Regions from separate parts of the Streptomyces sp. NPDC000880 genome, predicted to be linked through region 1. Evidence: riboswitches for the same ligand, from Rfam matches in the RefSeq annotation. Region 1 holds a riboswitch; each other region holds the start of a gene.
The links. A riboswitch is a leader RNA that binds a small molecule or an ion and turns the genes downstream of it on or off. The one in region 1 is predicted to bind cyclic di-AMP.

Region 1 (7,698 bases):
TTCGCCGCGGACGCCGCTGAGTGCTACCGCGATCTGAAGGCGCCGCGCCAGGTGCGGCGCTTCACCGAGCAGGCCCTGTCGCGGCCCACTGAGGAGTTCGTTCGCTCGCACGGGCTGCGGCTCGTGGTGTCGGCCGTCGCCGAACTGGAGTCGGGAAACCTGGACGCGGCGTGCGCGGCGGGCACGCGCGCGGTGGAGGTCGCGGGACGGATCTCCTCGGCACGGACCACGGAGTACGTACGGGATCTGCTGCACCGGCTGGAGCCGTACGGCGACGAGCCGCGGGTGGTGGAGCTGCGGGAGCGGGCCCGGCCGCTGCTGGTGACTCCGGCGTAGCACGGCCCGATGGCGCGCGACCCGGCTCACCTGGCTGGTTTAAGACCATTGTCGGTGGGCCAGTGCACTATCGGGGTGGGAGGTGACGCGGTGACGGCGTCCGGGCAGGACTTCGCCCATGGCTACGGGCACAGCCATGGGCATGGCTTCGACTGTGACGTGCTGGTGATCGGCGGCGGGATCGTCGGCCTGTCGACGGCGTATGCGCTCACGCGCGCGGCTCCCGGCACCCGGGTGACCGTTCTGGAGAAGGAGCCCGGGCCCGCGCGGCACCAGACCGGCCGGAACAGCGGAGTGATCCACAGCGGGATCTACTACCGGCCGGGGTCGCTCAAGGCGCGGTTCGCGGTGCGCGGGGCGGCCGAGATGGTCAAGTTCTGCGCGGAGTACGGCATCGAGCACAAGGTCACCGGGAAGCTGATCGTGGCCACCGGCCGGGAGGAGCTGCCGCGGCTGCACGCACTGGTCCAGCGCGGCCGGGAGAACGGCATTCCGGTGCGGGAGCTGGGCCCCGCCCAGATCATGGAGTACGAGCCGCAGGTGCGGGGCCTCGCGGCGATCCGGGTCGGCACCACGGGGGTGTGCGATTTCGGAGCGGTGGCGGCGCAGCTGGGGGCCGCGTCCGACGCGGACATCCGGTACGGCGAGGAGGCCGCCGAGATCGACCGCCGCAGTTGGGGCGTCGCCGTGCGTACGGCATCGGGGGCGGTGGTCAGGGCACGGGTGCTGGTCAATTGCGCGGGGCTGCACTGCGACCGGGTTGCGCTGCTGGCGGGCGACGAGCCGGGGATGCGGATCGTCCCCTTCCGGGGCGAGTACTACGAGCTGACGCGGCCCGAGCTGGTCCGGGGCCTGGTCTACCCCGTCCCGGACCCGGCCTTCCCGTTCCTCGGGGTCCACCTCACCCGCGGCATCGACGGCGGCGTCCACGTCGGGCCGAACGCGGTCCCGGCGCTTGCCCGCGAGGGCTACAGCTGGTCGGCGGTCCGCCCCCGGGACATGGCACAGACGCTGGCCTGGCCGGGCTCGTGGCGGGTCGCCCGCAGGCACTGGCGGTACGGAGTGGGGGAGCTGCACCGCTCGCTGTCGAGACGGGCGTTCGCGACGGCGGTGCAGAAGCTGCTCCCGGCGGTGACCGAGGACGATCTACGCCCCGTCCCTGCGGGGGTGCGGGCGCAGGCGGTGCTGCGGGACGGGACGCTGGCGGACGACTTCCTGATCCGCGAGGCCCCGCGCACGGTGCATGTGCTCAACGCGCCGTCCCCGGCGGCGACGGCGTCGCTGCCGATCGGCCGCGAGGTGGCGCGCAGGGCCCTGACCGCGCTGACGGGCGGCAACCTGGCTCGTGCGAGCCGCTAGCCCGGGCGGGCCATGCCGCTCGACGCCTGATTTCAAGTCCGTCCGGCGTTCACGGACAAAGCCGACTGCCGGGCGGACGGGCTCCACCCGCAGGCCCCCGTAGAATTGACGCCACTGTGTCTGAGCTCCGAAACCACACCCCCGACGGCCCCCCGGCCCCCATCCGCGCCAACCGCGAGCCCCGCTTCCCCGGCGGGCCCGTCGCCGATCCCGCCGGGTCGCACCATGAGCGGCGTATCCGCAGCTTCCAGCCGCGGCGGAGCCGCGTGACCGCCGGGCAGGGCGACGCGCTTCAGCGGCTGTGGCCCGTCTGGGGTCTCGACATCGACGGGCACCGCGTCCTCGACCTCGATGAGATGTTCGGCGGGCTGCCCGTCGTCCTGGAGATCGGGTTCGGGATGGGCGAGGCCACCGCGCAGATGGCCGCCGAGGACCCCGCCACCGGGATTCTGGCCGTCGACGTCCACACCCCCGGCCAGGGCAATCTCCTCGGTCTCGCGGAGCGGAACGGGCTGTCCAACATCCGGGTGGCCAACGGCGACGCGATCATCCTCCTGCGGGAGATGCTCCCGCCCCGCTCGCTCGACGGGCTGCGCGTCTTCTTCCCCGACCCCTGGCCCAAGAAGCGGCACCACAAGCGGCGGCTGATCCAGCCCGAGTTCCTCTCCCTCGCCGCCACCTGCATGAAGCCCGGCGCGATCCTGCACTGCGCGACCGACTGGGAGCCGTACGCCGAGCAGATGCTCGAGGTGATCTCCGCGTACCCGGACTTCGAGAACACCCAGGAGGACGGCGGCTACGCCCCGCGCCCCGCCTTCCGCCCGCTCACCCGGTTCGAAGGACAGGGCCTGGACAAGGGCCACAAGGTGCACGACCTGCTGTTCCGCCGCGCGTTGGGACCCGCGTAACCCTGAGTAGCACCCCGGACACCATCGCCAGTTGTCAGTGTCCCTCGTTAGGGTCAATGGGTGTCCGAGTCGCCCCCGCAGGACCCCGCACCGCATCCGGCGGTCCCGGCGTTCGAGGAGCAGCACCTCGCCGAGCTGCTCACCGCCGTACCGGAGCGTGCCCGCTGGCGCTACAAACCGCGCCGCGCCTCCCGGCTCTGGCACAGCAGAGCGGTACGGGCGGGGGCGCTGATCACCCTCCTCGCCCTCTCCGGCCTCGTCATCCTCGCGCTCGTACGCGAACAGACCGGCACCCACGGCTTCCTGGTCGGTCTCGGCCTCGCGACCCTTCCCGTCCCGCTCCTCACCGCGGCCTTCCGCTGGCTGGACCGGGTCGAGCCGGGCCCCTGGCGGAATCTGCTGTTCGCGTTCGCCTGGGGCGCGTTCGCCGCCGCCCTCGTCGCGATCATCGCGAACTCCTTCGCGACCCGCTGGATAGCCACCGCCACCGCCGACCCGGCGAGCGCGGACACGCTCGGCGCGACGGTGATAGCCCCGATCGTCGAGGAGAGCGCGAAGGCCACGGCGATCCTGCTGATCTTCATCTTCCGCAGACGGGACTTCACCGGGATCGTCGACGGCGTGGTCGTGGCCGGCTTCACCGCGACCGGCTTCGCCTTCACCGAGAACATCCTCTACCTGGGCACCGCCTTCGGCGAGGACCAGGAGATAGGCACATCGGGGTTCGCCTCGGTGACCGCGGCGACCTTCTTCGTACGCGTCGTCATGGCGCCGTTCGCGCACCCGCTCTTCACCGTGCTGACCGGCATCGGCTTCGGGATCGCCGCGCGCGCCGCCCAGCGCCAGCGCATCCGCCGGATCGTGCTGCCGCTGCTCGGCCTCGCCCTCGCCATGGGCATGCACGCCCTGTGGAACGGCTCGTCGTCGCTCTTCGGCCCGTGGGGCTTCTACGCCGTGTACGGAGCGTTCATGGTCCCCGCCTTCGGGCTGCTGACCTGGCTGACGATCTGGACCCGTCAGCGCGAACTGCGCACGATATCCGCCGAGCTGCCCGCGTACGCCGCGGCCGGCTGGCTGACCGCCGCCGAGCCGCCGGCGCTCTCCTCGATGCGGGCGCGCACGATGGCCCGCGAGGTCGCCCGCCGCGCGCACGGACCGGCCGCCGCGCACGCCGTGTCGGAGTACCAGCGGTTCGCGACGTCCCTGGCCTTTCTGCGCCACCGGGCCCACCGCGACGCGGCGGGCCCGGACTTCGCGGAGCGCGAGCAGGAGCTGCTGCACCACCTGTGGCAGCGCAAGGACGTCGCCGGTCCCGCGCTGACGTACGCGGCACGGGCGACGGGCCGGGTACGGACACCGCCGCCGCACCGCGACTACGGCGGCTACAACCCGTACCGCGGCTAGGCCCTGTCCGCCCGGACAGGGCCTAGCCTTCACCGGGCCTCCGACGGACCCGATGTCCTCAATGGCCCCCAGACCTCGTCCGGGGGAACCTCACGCGCTCGAAGTGGCCGACGCCGCGGTCAGCTCGGCCAGCTCGTCGGCCGTCAGCTCCAGCTCGGCGACCGCGGTCAGCGCGGGCAGCTGCTCGACCGTGCGGGCCGAGGCGATCGGCGCGACGACGGTCGGCTGCGCGGCCAGCCAGGCGAGCGCGACGGTCGCGACCTGCGCGCCACGTGCCTTGGCGACCTTGTCGAGCGCAGCGAGGACCGTCAGGCCCGGCCCGTTCTCCAGGTGCTCGCCGGCGCCCGCGGCCCGTGCGCTGTCCACCGTCACACCCGGCCGGTACTTACCAGTGAGGAAACCGGACGCGAGCGCGGAGTAAGGGACGGCAGCGAGCCCGGCACGGGCGACGGTGTCTTGTAGATCGCCCTCGTACGTATCGCGGGAGATGAGGTTGTACTCCGGCTGCAGGGCGACATAACGGGCAAGCCCCTCGCGCTCCGAGAAGTCCAAAGACGCCTGGAGCCGCTCTGCGCTGATGTTGGACGCGGCGATGGCACGGACCTTGCCGTCCTGCACCAGCTGGTCGAGGGCGGTGATGATCTCCTCGACGGGGACGCTCAGGTCGTCGTAGTGCGTGTAGTACAGGTCGATGTAGTCGGTACGCAGCCGCTTCAGGGATTCCTCAGCCGCGGCCTTGACAATGTTGGCGGACAGTCCCTGGTACTGGGGGTGCGCGCCGACCTTGCTCGCGACGACGACGTCGGAGCGGTTGCCGCGCGCGGCGAGCCAGTTGCCGATGACGGTCTCGGACTCGCCGCCCTCGTTGCCCGGTGCCCAGTAGGCGTACATGTCGGCAGTGTCGACGAAGTTGCCGCCGGCGGCGGTGTACGCGTCGAGCACGGCGAAGGACTGCGCCTGGTCGGCGGTCCAGCCGAAGACATTGCCCCCGAGGGCGAGCGGGGAAACAGCGATGTCGGACGAGCCGAGAGTTCGGAGAGTAGTCATGGTTTGATCAACGGCCGTGGTGGTACGCGCTATTCCGTTCTACGCGCTGTACCGGCAGCCCTGGCCTCGGGGGGTGTGCGCCAGGGCTGCCGGGGACTGTGGCGCACGATCAGATGCTGAGGCCCTTGCCGCGCAGCCACGCCATGGGGTCGAGCCCCGACCCACCCGGCGTGTGGACCTCCAGGTGCAGGTGCGGGCCCGTCACGTTGCCCGTCGCGCCGACGCGGCCGATCGTCTCGCCCGTCGTCACCTGCTGGCCCGCGCTCGCGGTCATCGAGGACAGATGGCAGTACCAGACCTCGGTACCGTCGGCGAGCTCGAGGACGATGCGGTAGCCGTAAGAGCCGGACCAGCCCGCCGACTTGACGGTGCCGCCGTGGACCGCCTTGGCCGGCGTGCCCGTCGGGGCGGCGAAGTCCAGGCCGGTGTGGTGGCCCGAGGACCACATGGAGCCGGACTCGCCGTACGTGGAGGTGATCGTGTACGAGGACGTGGGCAGGGCGAAGCTCTTCGCGAGCTTGGCCAGCCGTGCCGCCTCCGCCTTCGCCGCCGCCGCCTCCTCGGCCTTGCGCTTCTCGGCCTCGGCCTTGGCCTCCGCCGCGGTCTGCTGCTTCGCGGCCTCCGCCGCCGCCTTCTCGGCCGCGAGCTTCTCCGCGGCCGCCTTCGCCTCGGCGTCCGCCTCCGACTGCTGCTGCTCGGCCTGCTGGAGAATGCGGGCGCGCAGCGCCTCACCGGCGCCGGACGCGCTGTCCGTTCCGGCCCCGGTGCCGGGGTCCGCGGCGAGGGTCATCGCCGTGAGCGGGGCCGCGTTCACGTTCCCCGCGTCGGCGTCCGACGCGCCGTCGGACATCAGGGAGCCCACGCCCGGCAGGGACTGGGCATCAGGCAGGTTGTCCGCGATCGAATCGGGGAGGGATATGGAGACCGGCGGCTTGTCCTGCGCGGTGGCCATGCCGCCCGCGCCCACCGCGGCGATCACGCCGACGCCGAGCACCGTGGAGCTACGGGCGAGCCCGCCTCGCTGCTTCATGACACGGTGCCGGCCGCGCACCGGATGGACGGAATCCTCGGTGGGGTTCCATTCCTCCCATGCCCGCTCCGCCGGTTCGTCGCCGAAAAACTCAGTTTCCAGGGTTCCGAAGGGTGCTTCGGGGGCAGGCTTGTTGGACGCCACGGAGGCGTGCTCCTTCCTTCCTTCTCGCCTACCGGGTTAGCTGACGGGTTCGGAGCAGGAAGGTCTCCTACGGGCGCCTCGACCGCGGAAAGAGCGGCAAAGGTGCCCGATTCACCCCAATTGGTGGTTCCCCGGTTCCCTTGCGGGATTCGGCGCGTGCGCACGGTGCCGTCTCTTGCGACGACTGGGACGACCGCGCTGCGTTATCGAACGTTAATAGACTCCAGGGTCGTATTCCAAGCTGTTCCGACTGATCGTTAACGACTTCGGCGGGGACTTACCAGGACACAAGCGGCCGGAGTCGGGCGACTTGATCGGCACTCAGATCGGGGCCCCCACCTGACAGTGCATCAAATGTTATGCGGAGGGGTGCGCTTCGACTACGCACAGTGTCGGCCCTGCGTCGGCCCCGTGGCCGCGCGATGGCCATCACCTGCTCCGACGGTCAGAGCCTCCCAGAGCTCTGACCACCGGCACGATCCTGCGGCGGTCCGGCTGTCCCTCGGTGGGACGGCTGACCGCCAGCAGCGCCATGTCGTCCGTGGCTGCGCCGCCCGTATGCCGTCGTACGTCGTCGACGAGCGCGTCCAGCAGCTCCTCGGGCCCGGGAAAGAGCCGGCCCGCGAGCCGCTCGCCGAGGTCGTAGAAGACGCCGCCCGCGTCGCGCGCCTCGGACAGGCCGTCCGTATAGAGGAGCAGCGTGGCCCCGGGGGGGAGCGGATGCGCCTCCGACCGGTCCGGCCACGCGCCCAGTTCGCCCATTCCCAGGGGCAACGCGGGCCAGGTCGGCTCCAGGATGTCCAGGTCCCCGTCGGCGTACAGCACCAGCGGCTCCGGATGGCCCCGGTTCACCACCCGCACCACGGCGTCGCCGCGCGGGATCTCGGCGAGCACGGCGGTGGTGAACCCCTCGACGGCGTCCAGTTCGTCCCGCCGCGTGCCCTCGCGGGTCAGCGCCCGCTCAAGACGCGAGGCGACCCCTTCGAGCGAACTCTCCTGCTCGGCCGCCTCCCGGAAGGCCCCGAGGACCACGGCCACCGCTTCGACCGCCCCCAGCCCCTTGCCCCGTACGTCCCCAACCACCAGCCTGACCCCGAAGGGCGTGTCCTGTACGGCGAAGAGGTCGCCGCCGATAAAGGCGTCCGCCTGCGCCGCCTCGTACCGCGCGGCGATGCGCAGCCCGCCGATCCGCGCGGCGGGGGCGGGCAGCACGGCGCGCTGGGCGGCCTCGGCGATCACCCGGGCGGAGGCGAGGCGCTCACGGCCGATCCGTACGAGGCGGTTGATGAGCAGCGCGAGCCCGGCGACGGTGAGCACGGTGAACAGCTCGGTGAACGACGTGACCTCGGACACGGTCTCGTTGTAGTAGCGCAGACCGAGCACCGCCAGGCTCGCCGCGATGCCGGTCAGCAGAGTGGGGATCCAGGAAAAGAAGGGCGCGGCGATCAGCGGGGCGGCCGCGAAGAACGG
Region 2 (7,698 bases), on a different contig from region 1:
CAGTTCGGCAAGCCGTCTGGATGCTCGACGGACGGGGTATTCGCGCGAGTTCCCGTGGAGCAGTGGATACGGGACGCCAAGCTGGAGGAGATCGAGAAAGGCACCTCGGACATCATGCGGCTGATCATCTCGAGGAGCATGCGACATGGCGGCGACGACTCTGACGGGCGGCGAAGCCGATGCTGGAATGGACCGACGACGCGCTCGCCCGCGAGCTCGGCGTGGACCGCGCCGCGCTCACCGCCGCCGCTCGCTGAACGGCCGTGCGCGCACAGCCTCTTCCCCCATACTTGGCAACTGTGTCTCAGCAGCCGCAGTCTCAGTCCAAGTCTCAGTCTCAGTCTCAGTCTCAGTCTCAGTCTCAGTCTCAGTCTCAGCAGGCAGATCCTCTCCCCCACGATGTGCTGGTCGTCGGCGGCACCGGCGTGGACACGGTCGTCCGTGTCGACTCTCTGCCGGTCCCGCTCTCGGACTCCGTCGGGGTCGGCCCGATCCGCGAATCGCCGGGCCACACCGGCGGCAACGTGGCCCTGGGCTGCCGGGCCCTCGGGCTGAATGTCACCCTCCTCGACTACATAGGCGACGACTGGCCGGGCCACCAGGTCCGCGCACGGCTCGCCGAAGGCGGGGTGGCCTTCGAGCCGCTCCTCTCCCCGACCGGGACTCGTCGCGCGGTCAACCTCGTCGACCCCGCGGGCCGCCGCATGTCCTTCTACGACGCCCGCGATCCGGGGGAGTTGCGGATGCCGCGCGACTTCTACCTCCCACATCTGCGGCGGGCCCGCCACATCCATCTCTCGATCGTGAACTTCGCGCGGTTCCTCTACGACGACATCGAGGCGCTCGGCGTACCCGTCTCCACCGACCTGCACGACTGGGACGGACTGGCCGATCACCAACGGGAGTTCGCGCTCCGCTCGGACCTGGTCTTCCTGAGCGCGGCGGGCGCCGGCGAGCGGATCGCCTCGGTGATGCGGGAGATCCTGCGCGACGGACGGGCACAGACGGTGGTCGCGACGGCGGGCGCCGGCGGCTCGTACCTCCTCACCCGCGACGGCAGCAGCACCCCACGCCCGATCCCCGCGGCGGTCCCGCCCGCACCGGTGGTGGACTCCAACGGCGCGGGGGACGCGTACGTTTGCGGCTTTCTCTACGGGCGGTTGTCCGGCCGCGACCTGGAGGAGAGCGCCAGGCTGGGCGCACTGGCGGGCGCCCACGCCTGCACGGGCGAGGGCAGCACGGCGCTGATCGGCCCCGCCGGACTCGTGCCGTCTCAGGTCTGACGCACGGGACGCATTGGTTCGTACGGCGGGCTCCTCAGCCGTCGTACGGAACGGGAAAGCCGATCCCGTCCCTCGCCGACTCCTCCCACAGCCGGCGCGCCACCGCCGCGTCCTGCGCCCGCGCCGAGAACGCCGTCGGCTTCGGTGCGCCCTTGAAGGAGCCGAGGCCGGAGGGGCCGTAGTACTCACCGGCCCGAGCGTCCGGGTCCGCCGCCGCACGCAGCACCGGGAGCGCGCCGCCAATCAGCTCCGGCGATTGAACAGTCAGGGAGCCTTTTCCAACCTCAGCTTGAGCAGGTCACGTGGAGGGTGGGGACGGCCTGAACGAGTGCGGTGATGCGGGTGGTGCTGCACCGCTTCGTGGGCGAGAAAATCGGTGGCGCTCCGTGAGGTGAGCCGTTAACTTCCGCCTGAGCGCAGTGAGGTACGAGACGCGACGGCGAAGGGGAGCCAGGCATGGAGACTGAGGGCGCGCGGACCGACCGTTTGGGCTTGCTGCTCGACCAGTTCGACCAGGCCAGGGAGATGGCCCAGGTGCGGCTGACGGGGCTCGGTGACGAGGAGTGCCTGTGGGAGCCGGTGGCCGGTTGCTGGTCGATCCGGCGCCGGGGCGAGGCGGCGACGCCCCGGGCGTACGGGCCGGGCGAGTGGGTGCTCGACAAGGGCGCCCCGGACATCCCGGCGAACGAGTACGCCGAGATCTCCCGGCAGGCTGCCGGCGGCATGACGGTCGCCAAGATCGCCGATGACTGGAGCGTGAGCGTCGAGCGGGTCGAACAGATCCTCGCCCACACCGGTGCGCCGGAGCCCGACGAAGTGCCGGTCACCACCATCGCGTGGCGGCTGGGGCACCTGCACTCCTGCTTCGCGGGCCAATGGGAGTGGACCTTCGGTGAACGGCGGCAGGAGCCGAAGCTGCTGGTCGACTTCACCCCCTCCGCCGCCTTGGCACTCGAACGGTTCTGGGCGCTGATCGACCGCTGGCGCGACAGCGTCGCCGCCATCACCGACGAGCAGCTCGACACGGTCGGCTTCTCGCAGTACCCGTACGGCTCCGATCCCGACGACCCATTCATCGCCGTGCTGGCGGGGGCCAACCTCGAATTCATCCATCACATGGCCGAGATCGCGTTGCTCCGCGACCTGTGGCGGGCCCGCTTCACCACTCCCGGGTAGGCCCGGGCGCGCGGCGAGGGTGTTCCATGGCGTTTCCGATCCACACGCCAGTGAGCGGTTGGTGGAGCTGGACACGTCGATGCCGGACGGGTAGACAAGCACACGAGTTTCGACATGCCATAGGCGCGCCACGCGCCGTAGCGGCGCTCGCTCTGCAGATTTTCGAAGTCGAGGCGGGCGCTGCTCTGCGCCATGCTGGTGACGGTGACGACGCGGCTCCCCGGCTGGTCGAGGAGTCTGGGCAGCAGCAGCGCGGTGAGTGCGTAGTGCCCGAGGTGGTTGGTGCCGAACTGCGACTCGAAGCCCTGCGCCGTGGTGCGGCGGTGGGGTGGCGCGATCAGCCCGGCATTGTTGATCAGCAGATCCAGCCAGGGTCGGGGGTGAGCCGCACTGCTTCGCGTACGGAGTCCAGGTCGGCCAGATCCAGCGGCAGCAGCCCGGCCCGCGCGCCCGGCACCTCGGCGCGCAGCCGGTGCATCGCGGCCGCGCCGCGGTCGTGGTCGCGGGTGCCGAGCAGCACCCGCGCCCCGGCGCCGGCGAGGCCCGCGGCGACCGCGAAGCCGATGCCGCGGTTGGCACCGGTGACCAGGGCCGTACGGCCCGTCAGCCGGGGCAGGTCCCTCGCACCCCACCCCGCCGCCATCACAGGGGCAGCAGGTTCGGGCGCTTGGCCTCGACATGGTCGCCGGAGCTCTCGCCGCGCAGCCGTCGGCCGATCCACGGCACCAGGTGCTCACGCGCCCAGTGGATGTCGTCACGGCGCACGTCGAGCGGGCCGCGCCGCGGCTGGGGCGGCCACAGCTGGTCGGGGTCGGCGGGCACATCGATTCCGAGTACCTGGGCGGCGCGCAGCGCAACCCGGGTGTGTCCCTCGGGCGACAGATGCAACCGGTCGGCGTCCCAGGCGCGCCTGTCCTGAACGGACTTGAGCGACCAGAGGTCGAGGACGGGGCAGTCGTAGCGGTCGGCGATGGACCGTACATGCGCGGTGTACGTGGCGATCTTGCCGCGCAGATGGCGCAGCACCGGCACCCCGCGCGTGTCGAATCCGGTGGTGACCATGACCGTGCCGACCGCACTCGTGAGGTCGGCGACGGCGCGCTCGAAGCGCTCGGCCACGTCGTCGGGGTCGGTGCCCGGCCGGATGATGTCGTTGCCGCCGGCGCAGAACGTCACCAGATCCGGGGCGAGTTCCTTCGCCCTCGGCACCTGCTCCTCGACGATCTGGTCGAGGAGACGGCCGCGCACGGCGAGATTGGCGTACCTGAAGGTGTGCTCCGGGGTCCGGTCGTCGAGCAGGACCGCGAACCGGTCAGCCCATCGACGTACATCCCGTTCGGACCCGGGTCTCCCACGCCCTCGGTGAAGCTGTCACCGATCGCCGCGTACGACCCGAATGCGCCATTTTTCCCTGTTCTCGAATCGTCTGCCACGAGACCACATCTTTCCCTTACGGATGTGACCTACGCGACCGCAAGGAGGGGTTGACGAGGGGTGATCTTTGCCACCGGCCAAGTTTCGTCCAACCCGGAATACGCCGACTCCCCCCGCGCCGCCGGGTGGCGGTGCGAGGGGAGAGCGGTGTGCTGTCTGCGCCTCGGCTGGATCAGGCGGACCGGACGCGGATCAGATGGAGACGCCGTACTGGCGCAGGTAGGCCAGCGGGTCGATGTCCGAGCCGTAGCTCGGGCCGGTACGGATCTCGAAGTGCAGGTGCGGGCCGCTGGAGTTGCCGGTGGAGCCGGAGAGGCCGAGCTGCTGGCCGCCGCTCACGCTCTGGCCGGCGGAGACGGAGAGCGAGGAGAGGTGGGCGTACTGCGAGTAGTTGCCGTCGCTGTGCTGGATCACAACCTCGTTGCCGTACGCACCGGCCCAGCCGGCGGAGACGACGGTGCCCGCGCCGACGGCCTTGACGGTGGTACCGGAGGATGCCGCGAAGTCGACGCCGGTGTGGTAGCCGCTGGACCACATGGCGCCGGTCATGCGGTAGGGGGTGGTGACGGTCGCGCCGTCGACGGGGGCTGTGAAGCCGGAGCCGCTGGTCTGCGGGGCGCTCGCGGAGTCACCGGAGGACTGCGCGGAGGGGTCCGAGCCGGAGTCGGAGGAGGCCTTGGCCTTCGACGCGGCCTTCGGTGCGGCCTTGGACTCGGCCCCGGCCTGGCTCTCCTCGCGGGGCTGCGCCTTCTCCGGAGCCTTCGCCTTCGACGTCGCACCGAGGGTCAGCTTGAGGCCCGGGCGGATCAGCGACGGGTTGTCGCCGATCTGCTCACGGTTGTCCTCGTACAGCTTCTTCCAGCCGCCGGACACATCGTGCTCCTTGGCGATCTTGGCCAGGTAGTCGCCGGCGACGACGGAGTACGTGGTGGGGGCGGCGGCCGGCTTGGCGGCCGCCGGGGTCGCGGCGGCGGTCACTGCCGCAGCCGCCACGGCGGGAGCGGTCTTGCCCGCCGCGTGGGCGCCGGTGGCGCCCATCAGTGGAAGCACGATGACGGCGCCACCCGTGCCGGCGGCGACGAAGCCGCGCGTGATCGGGCTGGTCCTTGGACGGCGGTGCTTACCCTTTGCGGGCATGGCGCATTCCTCTCCGGCGCCTACGAGGTGAGCTGTCGGGTTCGGGCTGGAGATGCCCGGCCGCGCGGTGCGCGACTTAACCCCGAGCCGTCCGGAACTCCGGAATGGCGTACTACCTGGGTCCCCCGCTCCTGCCACGCGTTGGTGGGTTTCGAATTCCGGTCGGCGGCAGGATTAGGCGGTCCGTCCGGATTGACGGGAACGTAAGCGAGACGGACGGGCGGGTACAAGCCATCACTTTCCCGGGTCAATGATCCATGCGATATCGCCACAGAATTCCGGTTACGCTCCGTGAATAATGGATCCCAACGGGATCCCAACTGTCCTTCCGTCAAAGGAATTCGACTCCGCCGCACCACCACGGAACGTCACGGATATGATCCTGCTCACGGGTCGGGTCCCATCTCCCTTACATACGGGGCACGTTATGCCGAACCGGCCAATTCGGACAGAAGTGTCATTTAATGATGATCAGCCGATCGAGCCCACTTACCCCGAATTCCTGTCAACACCACAGGAATTCCACCGTGACCCACCGCCTTTGCTCGACGACTGCCTCTCGGCCTCAACCGCAAAACTGGACAAAATGGTGCCGCGTCCGCGACGGGCCGCTCTTCCGGAACGAGGGGGTGGAGCCGACCGCGGAGGCATCCGGGGCGACGTGGCGAAGGCCGCCGCGATCGCGCCGGCGCAGGCCCCCGCGGCGCGCGGGATGGGTGCGGGATGAAGATCCTGAATACGGTGTCGCCGAAGGCGAATGCGGCCGGGGATTTCTCCGCGTACATCCCGATCATGGATGTCGACCTTCTCGATGTCACCCCTCGTAGAGCCCCCTGATCTCCTTTGGCCCATTCCGAATTGCCCGTCGTCCACTCGAAATTCGCGGCAGGCTTGAGCCGGAGGAGTCGCCGGAATCCGTTGCAGCGGGGTACGGGGGTATGCCGCGCCCCGACGAGCCGTCTGCGCCGTATCCGCTCGTTGCTCCTGAAGCCCTCGCCCGGCCATGGAAGTTCGCGTTCATGGCCGGGTCGATTCGGAGTCGATTCGGAGTCGGATCAGCGGCGACGCAGCCGGATCACGGTGGCGTCCATGTCGCCCTTGAGTCCGGTGTCCAGTCCGTGGTGCAGGAGTACGGCCCCCCGGTGTACGGCGCCGGTGTCCAGGCACTCGTAGGAGGCTGCCGGGTCGAAGCCGCGCAGCCTGAGCCTGGGCGGCTGCTCGCCGTAGTGCTGCGCCTGCAGCCAGGCGAGGACAACGCTCTCGTCGCCGCGTATGTACTGCACGGCGCTGAGCCCGCCCTCGGGCGCCCGCAGCCGGTGCAGCTCGCCGTGCTGCACCAGCGGCCTGATCTTCTTGTAGAGGTCCACCCAGCCGCGTGCCTCGGCGAGCTCCTCATCGGTCCACTCGGTGAGGTCGCCGCCGACGCCGAGAACACCGGCCATCGCGCTGACGAAGCGGAAACGGAGCGTGCTGACGCGGCCGTTGAGCTGGACATTGGGGCTGTCGGTGACCCAGGCCGCCATGACCCGTGCCGGGTGCAACTGGGTGAAGCCCTGCTGGATGGCGAGCCGGTCCAGCGGATCGGTGTTGTCGGAGGTCCACACCTGGTCGGTACGGGAGAGGATTCCGAGGTCGATCCGGCCGCCGCCGCCCGAGCAGGACTCGAAGGCGACGGACGGATGCGCCGCGCGCAGCCGGTCGAAGAGTGCATACAGCGCGTGCACATGCTCGACCCAGAGCTTCTGCGGGTACTTCTCGCCGGGCCAGCCCGCGTCCGTGAAGCAGCGGTTGAAGTCCCATTTCACGTAGTCGATGGGCGCGCTGCTGAGGAGCGTGTCCAGCTGCTCCCAGAGATAGGCCTGTACGTCCTCGCGCGCGAGGTTCAGCACGAGCTGGTTGCGGAATTCGGTCCTGGCGCGGCCCGGGTGGTACTGCACCCAGTCGGGGTGCGCGCGGTAGAGGTCGCTGTCGGCATTGACCATCTCCGGCTCGACCCAGATGCCGAACTGCATCCCCAGCTCGTGCACTTCGTCGGCAAGCGGCCCCAGCCCCTGCGGGAAGCGCTCGGCGTTGGGCGTCCAGTCGCCGAGCCCGGCGCGGTCGCTGGTGCGCTGCCCGAACCAGGCGTCGTCCACCACGAACAGTTCGACGCCCATGGCCGCGGCCCGCTGGGCGAGCGCCCGCTGCTGCTCCTCGGAGATGTCGAAACCGGTGGCTTCCCAGGAGTTGTAGAGGACGGGCCGCTCGGTCGCCGCGTCGGGGATCACATGCGCCAGCTGCCAGGCGTGCCAGGCCCGGCTGGCAGCGCCGAATCCGCCGTCGGTCCACAGCCCGGCGAAGACGGGCGAGGTGTACGACTGGCCGGGCGCGAGCCGCAGCAGTCCCGATTCGTCGTAGCCCGCGCCGCCGGTGATCTGCACGAGTCCGTCGGGCAGCTGCTGTACGGAGATCCGCCAGGACCCGGACCAGCCGAGCGCGCAGGCGTACACCTCGCCGTGCTCCTCCGTGGCCCCCTCCGCGTCCAGCGCGACCCACGGCAGATGCTGATGTCCGGTGTGGCCGCGACGGCTGCCGATCACCTTCTCGCCGTACGTCAGCTCCGACCGTACAAGCAGCGACTCGGCCGCCCAGCGGCCGTGCAGCTGACTGAGCCGCCAGCGGTCGCGCT
Region 3 (7,698 bases), on a different contig from region 1:
TCACGTGAAAGGCAACCGCATGGGTTCCGCGAACGGGCGACACCGCCGACCTCGCCAGGCGCCGGCCATCGTTGTCGCGGCAGGGGTGACGGGATCGGCCATCGCCATCCCCCTTCTCGGCGCCGGTTCGGCCTCCGCCGCTGACGCCTCCATGTGGGACCGAGTGGCGGAGTGCGAGAGCGGCGGCATGTGGAGCGCCGACCTCGGCAACGGGTACTACGGCGGGCTGCAGTTCTCGCAGGAGGTCTGGCAGGACTTCGGCGGTACGGCGTACGCGCCCCGCGCCGACCTCGCCAGCCGCTCGCAGCAGATAGCGGTTGCCGAGAAGGTCCTCGACGCGCAGGGCCCCGCGGCGTGGCCCAGCTGTGCGCCACTCGCCGGGCTGACGAACGACGGCGCCGCGACCGGCGTCAACCCGGGCATCCTGCCGTTGCCCGAGCAGAGTGCCCCCGCCGAGCCGCTCATACCCGTGACGCCCTCGACCGAGCCCACCGCGGCGCCGTCTGCCGAGCCGTCCGCGGACCCGGCCGGGTCGGCCGAGCCCGCCGCGTCGGCGACCGCGGACGCGACGCTGGGCGCCGACAGCGGCAGCGGCAAGCACCGTGGCGAGCCCGCTCCGGAGAACACCGAGCCGGGCAATACAGACAATGTGCGTGAAGTGGGCCGCCATGCCTCGCGAGGTGACGGTTCGGCACGCGACAATGCGGGCAACCCGGATGGGGCGGTCGAAGCGGACGCCGCGCCCGGCGAGTACACCGTCCGGCCGGGCGACAGCCTGTGGGCCATCGCCGACGAGCAGAAGCTCTCCGGCGGCTGGGCCGGGCTCTACGAGGCGAACCAGCAGACCGTCGGTGCCGACCCTGATCTCATCCTTCCCGGCCAGAGCCTCGATCTAGGCCTGAAGTAGGGGTAATCCGCGGGCGGTTCGCGGGCAAGTTCGCAGGGTTATGTCCGAATCTGTGCAAGTGAGACAAGGGTCTCTTTGTCCCAACTGCCGTGACATGCCCGGCGGAACCACTCATTCCGCCCGCCACCTGCGGAAACGAGAGTTATCGGAGTGGCGAGATGGGCGATTTCTCCCCGTTTCTCACCTTTGAACATCGGGGAGAGCTGTGTCTACGGTCTGAACCGCTCGCCACCGCGGGCACCACTGACCATCACGCCGAATCCTGCCGACGGTCAGGGGAGTAGTCATCGCGCAGAGCGCCGAAGGCAGGAGCGGGGGACCCAAGGTAAGCGCCGGCCCCGGCCGTTGAGATCGACGGCTCCCACCGGCTTGGGGTGAAGCCGCGCGCAGGACGCGCGGCCGGGCAACTCGTCTTCTGGTTCCTGGCGGAACTGGGGATTCCCCATCGGCCCGAACCCGACAGCTCACCTCGTAGGCGTCGGTGAGGAGACGTTCCATGCTGTTCTCCAGCAAGGGCAAGCACCGTCGCCCGTCCGTTTTCAATCGGACTACTCGTTTCGCCGCGATCGCCGGCGTCACCGGTGCGGCCGTCGCCGCCCCGCTCATCGGCGCCACCTCGGCGTCCGCCGCGACCGCCTCCGAGTGGGACCAGGTCGCCCAGTGCGAGTCCGGCGGCAACTGGTCCATCAACACCGGCAACGGCTACTACGGCGGCCTGCAGTTCTCGTCCTCCACCTGGGCCGCGTACGGCGGCACGCAGTACGCCGCGAGCGCCGACCAGGCCTCCAAGTCCCAGCAGATAGCGGTCGCCGAGAAGGTCCTGGCCGGCCAGGGCAAGGGCGCGTGGCCGAACTGCGGCGTCAGCCTGTCGGGCGCCGCGTACGACGGCGGCTCCGCCGACTCCGGCACCACGCAGCCGGCGCAGCCGAAGCAGGAGCGCGCCGAGGTTCCCACCACCCGCTCCGAGCGCCCCGCCGCCCCTGCGAAGCCCGCCGCCAAGGCCAAGGGCTTCAAGAAGGGCGACGGCGAGTACAAGGTCAAGGCCGGCGACACCCTCGGCAAGATCGCCGAGACCGAGAAGGTCAAGGGCGGCTGGCAGAAGCTGTTCGACCTGAACAAGGACATCATCGACGACGCGGACGTCATCTACCCGGGCCAGCAGCTCCACCTGAGCTGACCCGGCTCCGCCCGAGCTGACCCCCCGGGCACCGGAGCACCCCGGTCCTGCGCGCTTTCCCCCGTACGCGCCGGGCGGGGGTGCTGCCTTGTCACTGCCTGTTCATGCCCTTTTCCGTCCCAGCGGGCGGGCATCGGCCGGCCGATGCCCCGGAGCCGGTTAGGCTCTTGCCGCAAGGCCGAGGCGACCCTGCACTGCTTGTGTCCCACCGCTTGCGTCACATTTAGCGTCACATCCCAGAAGGAGATGCTCGTGCCGTCCATCGACGTCGTCGTAGCCCGGGAAATCCTGGACTCCCGAGGCAACCCCACGGTCGAGGTCGAGGTTGGCCTCGACGACGGCAGCACGGGTCGTGCTGCTGTTCCGTCCGGCGCCTCCACCGGTGCGTTCGAGGCTCTTGAGCTCCGCGACGGTGACCAGAACCGCTACCAGGGCAAGGGCGTCGAGAAGGCCGTCCTCGCCGTCATCGAGCAGATCGGCCCGGAGCTCGTCGGGTACGACGCCACCGAGCAGCGCCTGATCGACCAGGCGATGTTCGACCTGGACGCCACCCCGGACAAGTCCTCGCTCGGCGCCAACGCCATCCTCGGCGTCTCCCTCGCCGTGGCGCACGCCGCCTCCGAGGCCTCCGACCTGCCGCTCTTCCGCTACCTGGGCGGCCCGAACGCGCACCTGCTGCCCGTTCCGATGATGAACATCCTGAACGGCGGCTCGCACGCCGACTCGAACGTGGACATTCAGGAGTTCATGATCGCTCCGATCGGCGCGGAGTCCTTCTCCGAGGCCCTGCGCTGGGGCACCGAGGTCTACCACACCCTCAAGAAGGTCCTGAAGCAGAAGGGTCTGTCCACCGGCCTGGGCGACGAGGGCGGCTTCGCGCCGAACCTCGACTCCAACCGCGCCGCGCTGGACCTGATCCTCGAGGCCATCAAGGAAGCCGGCTACGCCCCCGGCAAGGACATCGCGCTCGCGCTCGACGTCGCCGCGTCCGAGTTCTACAAGGACGGCGCCTACGAGTTCGAGGGCAAGTCCCGCTCGGCCGCCGAGATGACCGAGTACTACGAGGAGCTCGTCGCCGCGTACCCGCTGGTCTCCATCGAGGACCCGCTGTTCGAGGACGACTGGGCCGGCTGGAAGGTCCTCACCGACAAGCTGGGCACCAAGGTCCAGATCGTCGGCGACGACCTCTTCGTCACCAACCCGGAGCGCCTCGCCCGCGGCATCGAGGACGGCGCCGCGAACGCCCTGCTCGTCAAGGTCAACCAGATCGGTTCGCTGACCGAGACCCTGGACGCCGTCGAGCTCGCCCAGCGCAACGGGTTCAAGTGCATGATGTCGCACCGCTCCGGCGAGACCGAGGACGTCACCATCGCCGACCTGGCCGTCGCCACCAACTGCGGCCAGATCAAGACCGGCGCCCCGGCCCGCTCCGAGCGCGTCGCCAAGTACAACCAGCTGCTGCGCATCGAGGAGATCCTCGACGACGCCGCGGTGTACGCGGGCCGCTCGGCGTTCCCGCGGTTTCGTTCTGCGAACTGATCGGGCACAGCGCTTTGCGAACTGATCGGCACGGCGCTCTGCGAACTGATCGGTACAGCAAGGGCTGACGCTCTCGTTACCTACGTCCCCGGTCGCGGTCCCGTACCGTGTCCGGGGACGTAGGCGCGTAACGGGGAGGCGAGACCATGGCACGCAACGGGGACCAGGACCGGTTCTCCACCTCGACCCGGCTGCGGCTGCTCGGCGAGCAGACCGCCGCTCGCGTCTACCGGTCGCAAAGCCGCCGGCAGGCCCGCCGCTCCCGGCTCACCGGCCGCGCGGCCTTCCTGGCCCTGGTGGTCTGCTCGCTGGCCGTCGCGCTCGCGTATCCGATGCGGCAGTACGTCTCCCAGCGCGCCGACATCGCCGACCAGGAGCGCCGGATGGCGGACGCCGAACAGCAGGTCGAGCGGCTGAGGGACGAGAAGGCTCGGCTCCAGGACGACATGTACATCCGGCGCCTCGCCCGCGAGCACCTGCATCTCGTGCTGCCGGGAGAGACCGGCTACATCATGATCGCACCCGAGGCCGCCGAGAAGCGCCGCACCGAAGAGGGTGGGGCGGCCGACCGCCCCTGGTACTCGAATGTCTGGGACGGCGTCGACAACGCCGACCGCAGCAAGTAGCAGCCACACAGAAGCACCGCTAGAACCAAGGCAGGCATGGAAACGCCCCCTCCCACCACAGCCCCGACCGAGCCGACCGACGCGGACATCGCCGCGTTCAAGAAGCAGCTCGGCCGTCCGCCGCGCGGACTGCGCGCCATCGCGCACCGCTGCCCGTGCGGTCAGCCCGACGTCGTCGAGACCGCGCCGCGGCTCCCCGACGGCACCCCCTTCCCGACGCTGTACTACCTGACCTGCCCGCGGGCCGCCTCGGCGATCGGCACGCTGGAGGCGAACGGCGTGATGAAGGAGATGAACGAGCGCCTCGCGACCGACCCGGAACTGGCCGCAAAGTACCGAGCCGCCCACGAGGACTACATCGCACGCCGCGACGCCATCGAGATGCTGCAGGGCTTCCCGAGCGCGGGCGGCATGCCCGACCGGGTGAAGTGCCTGCATGTCCTGGTCGCCCACTCGCTCGCGGCGGGACCCGGCGTCAATCCGCTGGGCGACGAGGCGATCGCGATGCTGCCCGAGTGGTGGCGCAAGGGCCCGTGCGTCGCGCCGTGTGAAGAAGGGGACGAGAAGTGACCCGGGTCGCCGCCATCGACTGCGGTACGAACTCCATCCGGCTGCTCGTCGCCGACGCGGACCCGGCCGCCGGTGAGCTGGTCGACCTCGACCGGCGGATGACGATTGTCCGGCTCGGCCAGGGCGTGGACCGGACCGGGCGGCTCGCACCCGAGGCGCTGGAGCGGACCTTCGCGGCGTGCCGCGAGTACGCCGCCGTGATCAAGAAGCACGGCGCGGAGAAGATCCGCTTCGTGGCCACCTCCGCCTCGCGCGACGCGTCCAACCGGGACGACTTTGTTCGCGGAGTGATCGACATCGTGGGCGTCGAACCCGAGGTGATCACCGGGGACCAGGAGGCGGAGTTCTCCTTCACCGGCGCCACGCGGGAGCTGCCGGGCCATGAGGAGCGTCTGGTGGTGGACATCGGCGGCGGCTCGACCGAGTTCGTCGTCGGCCATGAGGAGGTCGAGGCCGCGCGGTCCGTGGACATCGGCTGCGTACGGCTGACCGAACGGCACATCCGGCACGATCCGCCGACGCCCGACGAGGTCGCCGCGATGCGCGCCGACATCGAGGCCGCGCTCGATCTCGCCGAGGAGACCGTCCCGATCCGGGAGGCGCAGACGCTGATCGGCCTGGCCGGGTCGGTGACGACGGTGGCGGCGATCGCGCTCGGTCTCGACGAGTACGACCCGACGAGGATCCACCACGCACGGATCCCGTACGCCCAGATCAAGGCGGTCAGCGAGGCGCTGCTGAAGGCCGACCACGAGCAGCGCTCCGCGCACCCGGTGATGCACCCGGGGCGGGTCGACGTCATCGGGGCCGGGGCGCTCGTGCTGCTTGCGATCATGGAGCGGATCGGGGTGCCGGAGGTGGTCGTGAGCGAGCACGACATCCTCGACGGGATCGCCTGGTCGATCGCTTAGAGCAGCCTCGGAATGAACTTCGTGAAGTTCTTCACAAGGAAAATTCCGCTGACGGGTGCTGTGGGGGGGCGAAAGGCCCTTCCGGCCCCTCCGCACCGCCCGGCGGGGTGCATTCCGGGCGTTGCGGGGCGCGTTGCGGGGGCATGAAGCGGGCCGCTGGTTCATCTACGGGAGGCCCTTAGGGGCCAGCTCACGAGGGGTGGAGAACGTTTCCCCATGTACCGTGGTTCCCCCGCAGCGGCATGACCTCGGTCACGTGGGCCGCGTAGTGTAGCAGAGGTGGCTCGACACCTTGTGAAGGGGCTCACGAGCACCCCCCCTGGGAGGGGTGGATACTCGATGGCATGAGCACCACGGAGCGTCCCAGGATCCTCGTTGTAGGCGGTGGGTACGTAGGCCTGTACGCAGCTCGTCGCATTCTGAAGAAGATGCGCTACGGCGAGGCGACCGTCACGGTCGTCGACCCGCGCTCGTACATGACGTACCAGCCCTTCCTCCCCGAAGCTGCCGCCGGCAGCATCTCGCCTCGGCATGTCGTCGTCCCGTTGCGACGCGTCCTGCCCAAGGCCGAGGTGCTCACCGGCCGGGTCACCGCCATCGATCAGGACCGCAAGGTCGCCACCATCTCGCCGCTGGTCGGCGGGGCGTACGAGCTGCCCTTCGACTACCTCATCGTCGCGCTCGGCGCGGTCTCCCGCACCTTCCCGATCCCCGGCCTCGCCGAGCAGGGCATCGGTATGAAGGGCATCGAGGAGGCCATCGGCCTGCGCAACCACGTACTCGAGCAGCTCGACAAGGCTGACTCGACGACCGACGAGGAGGTCCGCCGCAAGGCGCTGACCTTCGTCTTCGTGGGCGGCGGCTTCGCCGGCGCGGAGACCATCGGCGAGGTGGAGGACCTGGCGCGCGACGCGGCCCAGTACTACGCCAGCGTCAAGCGCGAGGACATGCGCTTCATCCTGGTCGACGCGGCCGACAAGATCCTTCCCGAGGTGGGCCCGAAGCTGGGCCAGTACGGCAAGGAGCACCTCGAGGGCCGTGGCATCGAGATCTACCTGTCGACCTCTATGGAGTCCTGCGTGGACGGCCACGTGGTGCTGAAGAACGGCCTCGAGGTCGACTCCAACACCATCGTGTGGACGGCCGGCGTGAAGCCGAACCCGGCGCTGGCGCGCTTCGGCCTGCCGCTCGGCCCGCGCGGCCATGTGGACTGCACCGAGAAGCTCCAGGTCCAGGGCACCGACTACATCTGGGCCGCGGGCGACAACGCGCAGGTCCCGGACATCGCGGCCCGCAAGGCCGGCGTCGAGAACGCCTGGTGCCCGCCGAACGCCCAGCACGCGCTGCGTCAGGCCCGGGTCCTCGGCGACAACGTCATCTCCGGCATGCGGGGCTTCCCGCAGAAGGAGTACAGCCACGCCAACAAGGGTGCGGTCGCCGGTCTCGGCCTGCACAAGGGCGTCGCGATGATCGTCATGGGCAAGATGAAGATCAAGCTCAAGGGCCGTCTGGCGTGGTACATGCACCGTGGCTACCACGGCATGGCGATGCCGACGTGGAACCGTAAGATCCGGGTCTTCGCGGACTGGACGCTGGCGATGTTCCTCAAGCGCGAGGTGGTCTCGCTGGGCGCGATCGAGACGCCGCGCGAGGAGTTCTACGAGGCGGCCAAGCCGGCTCCGGCGGCGGCAGCGCCGGCCCCGGAGAAGGCGAAGGCCTCCTAGCTCCAGGCAAGCCCGCGTAAGGGGCCGCCCGCCATCCGTGGTGCGGGTCGGCCCCTTCGCTGTGTCCGGGCTCGCCCGTGCGCCCCGACGCGTGCCTTCCGCGAGATACATGTGGGGAGCATGTATTTTGCCTGGGCATTGCGCGCCGCCGGGAAGCACGCACAGTGGTCGGATTGTTGTCAGGAGTGCACCGCGCTGCCCCACCGCGGCGTGGTGCAGGAGCATTTCTGGGATCCATCGTCAC

Region 2: another riboswitch for cyclic di-AMP. It lies ahead of ACWDO5_RS28170 (M23 family metallopeptidase); the one in region 1 lies ahead of ACWDO5_RS29090 (M23 family metallopeptidase).
Region 3: another riboswitch for cyclic di-AMP. It lies ahead of ACWDO5_RS08360 (transglycosylase family protein); the one in region 1 lies ahead of ACWDO5_RS29090 (M23 family metallopeptidase).

Annotation. Positions count from the first base shown of each region.
Region 1 covers NZ_JBSFMS010000123.1:12,984-20,681, forward strand. The annotation lists gene ACWDO5_RS29065 (MFS transporter) at 1-336, shown strand, start outside; gene lhgO (L-2-hydroxyglutarate oxidase) at 346-1,695, shown strand; gene trmB (tRNA (guanosine(46)-N7)-methyltransferase TrmB) at 1,812-2,603, shown strand; gene ACWDO5_RS29080 (PrsW family intramembrane metalloprotease) at 2,664-4,007, shown strand; gene ACWDO5_RS29085 (aldo/keto reductase) at 4,098-5,054, opposite strand; gene ACWDO5_RS29090 (M23 family metallopeptidase) at 5,164-6,228, opposite strand; cyclic di-AMP (ydaO/yuaA leader) riboswitch at 6,239-6,393, opposite strand; gene ACWDO5_RS29095 (PP2C family protein-serine/threonine phosphatase) at 6,658-7,698, opposite strand, start outside.
Region 2 covers NZ_JBSFMS010000114.1:13,606-21,303, forward strand. The annotation lists gene ACWDO5_RS28135 (hypothetical protein) at 55-555, shown strand; gene ACWDO5_RS28140 (carbohydrate kinase family protein) at 453-1,283, shown strand; gene ACWDO5_RS28145 (hypothetical protein) at 1,318-1,509, opposite strand; gene ACWDO5_RS28150 (DinB family protein) at 1,740-2,459, shown strand; gene ACWDO5_RS28155 (SDR family NAD(P)-dependent oxidoreductase) at 2,396-2,827, opposite strand; gene ACWDO5_RS28160 (SDR family NAD(P)-dependent oxidoreductase) at 2,815-3,102, opposite strand; partial or broken gene ACWDO5_RS28165 (SGNH/GDSL hydrolase family protein) at 3,102-3,892, opposite strand; gene ACWDO5_RS28170 (M23 family metallopeptidase) at 4,086-5,030, opposite strand; cyclic di-AMP (ydaO/yuaA leader) riboswitch at 5,033-5,187, opposite strand; gene ACWDO5_RS28175 (alpha-galactosidase) at 6,086-7,698, opposite strand, start outside.
Region 3 covers NZ_JBSFMS010000017.1:14,653-22,350, forward strand. The annotation lists gene ACWDO5_RS08355 (transglycosylase family protein) at 20-907, shown strand; cyclic di-AMP (ydaO/yuaA leader) riboswitch at 1,195-1,400, shown strand; gene ACWDO5_RS08360 (transglycosylase family protein) at 1,404-2,084, shown strand; gene eno (phosphopyruvate hydratase) at 2,337-3,623, shown strand; gene ACWDO5_RS08370 (FtsB family cell division protein) at 3,770-4,249, shown strand; gene ACWDO5_RS08375 (DUF501 domain-containing protein) at 4,286-4,819, shown strand; gene ACWDO5_RS08380 (Ppx/GppA phosphatase family protein) at 4,816-5,730, shown strand; gene ACWDO5_RS08385 (NAD(P)/FAD-dependent oxidoreductase) at 6,075-7,454, shown strand.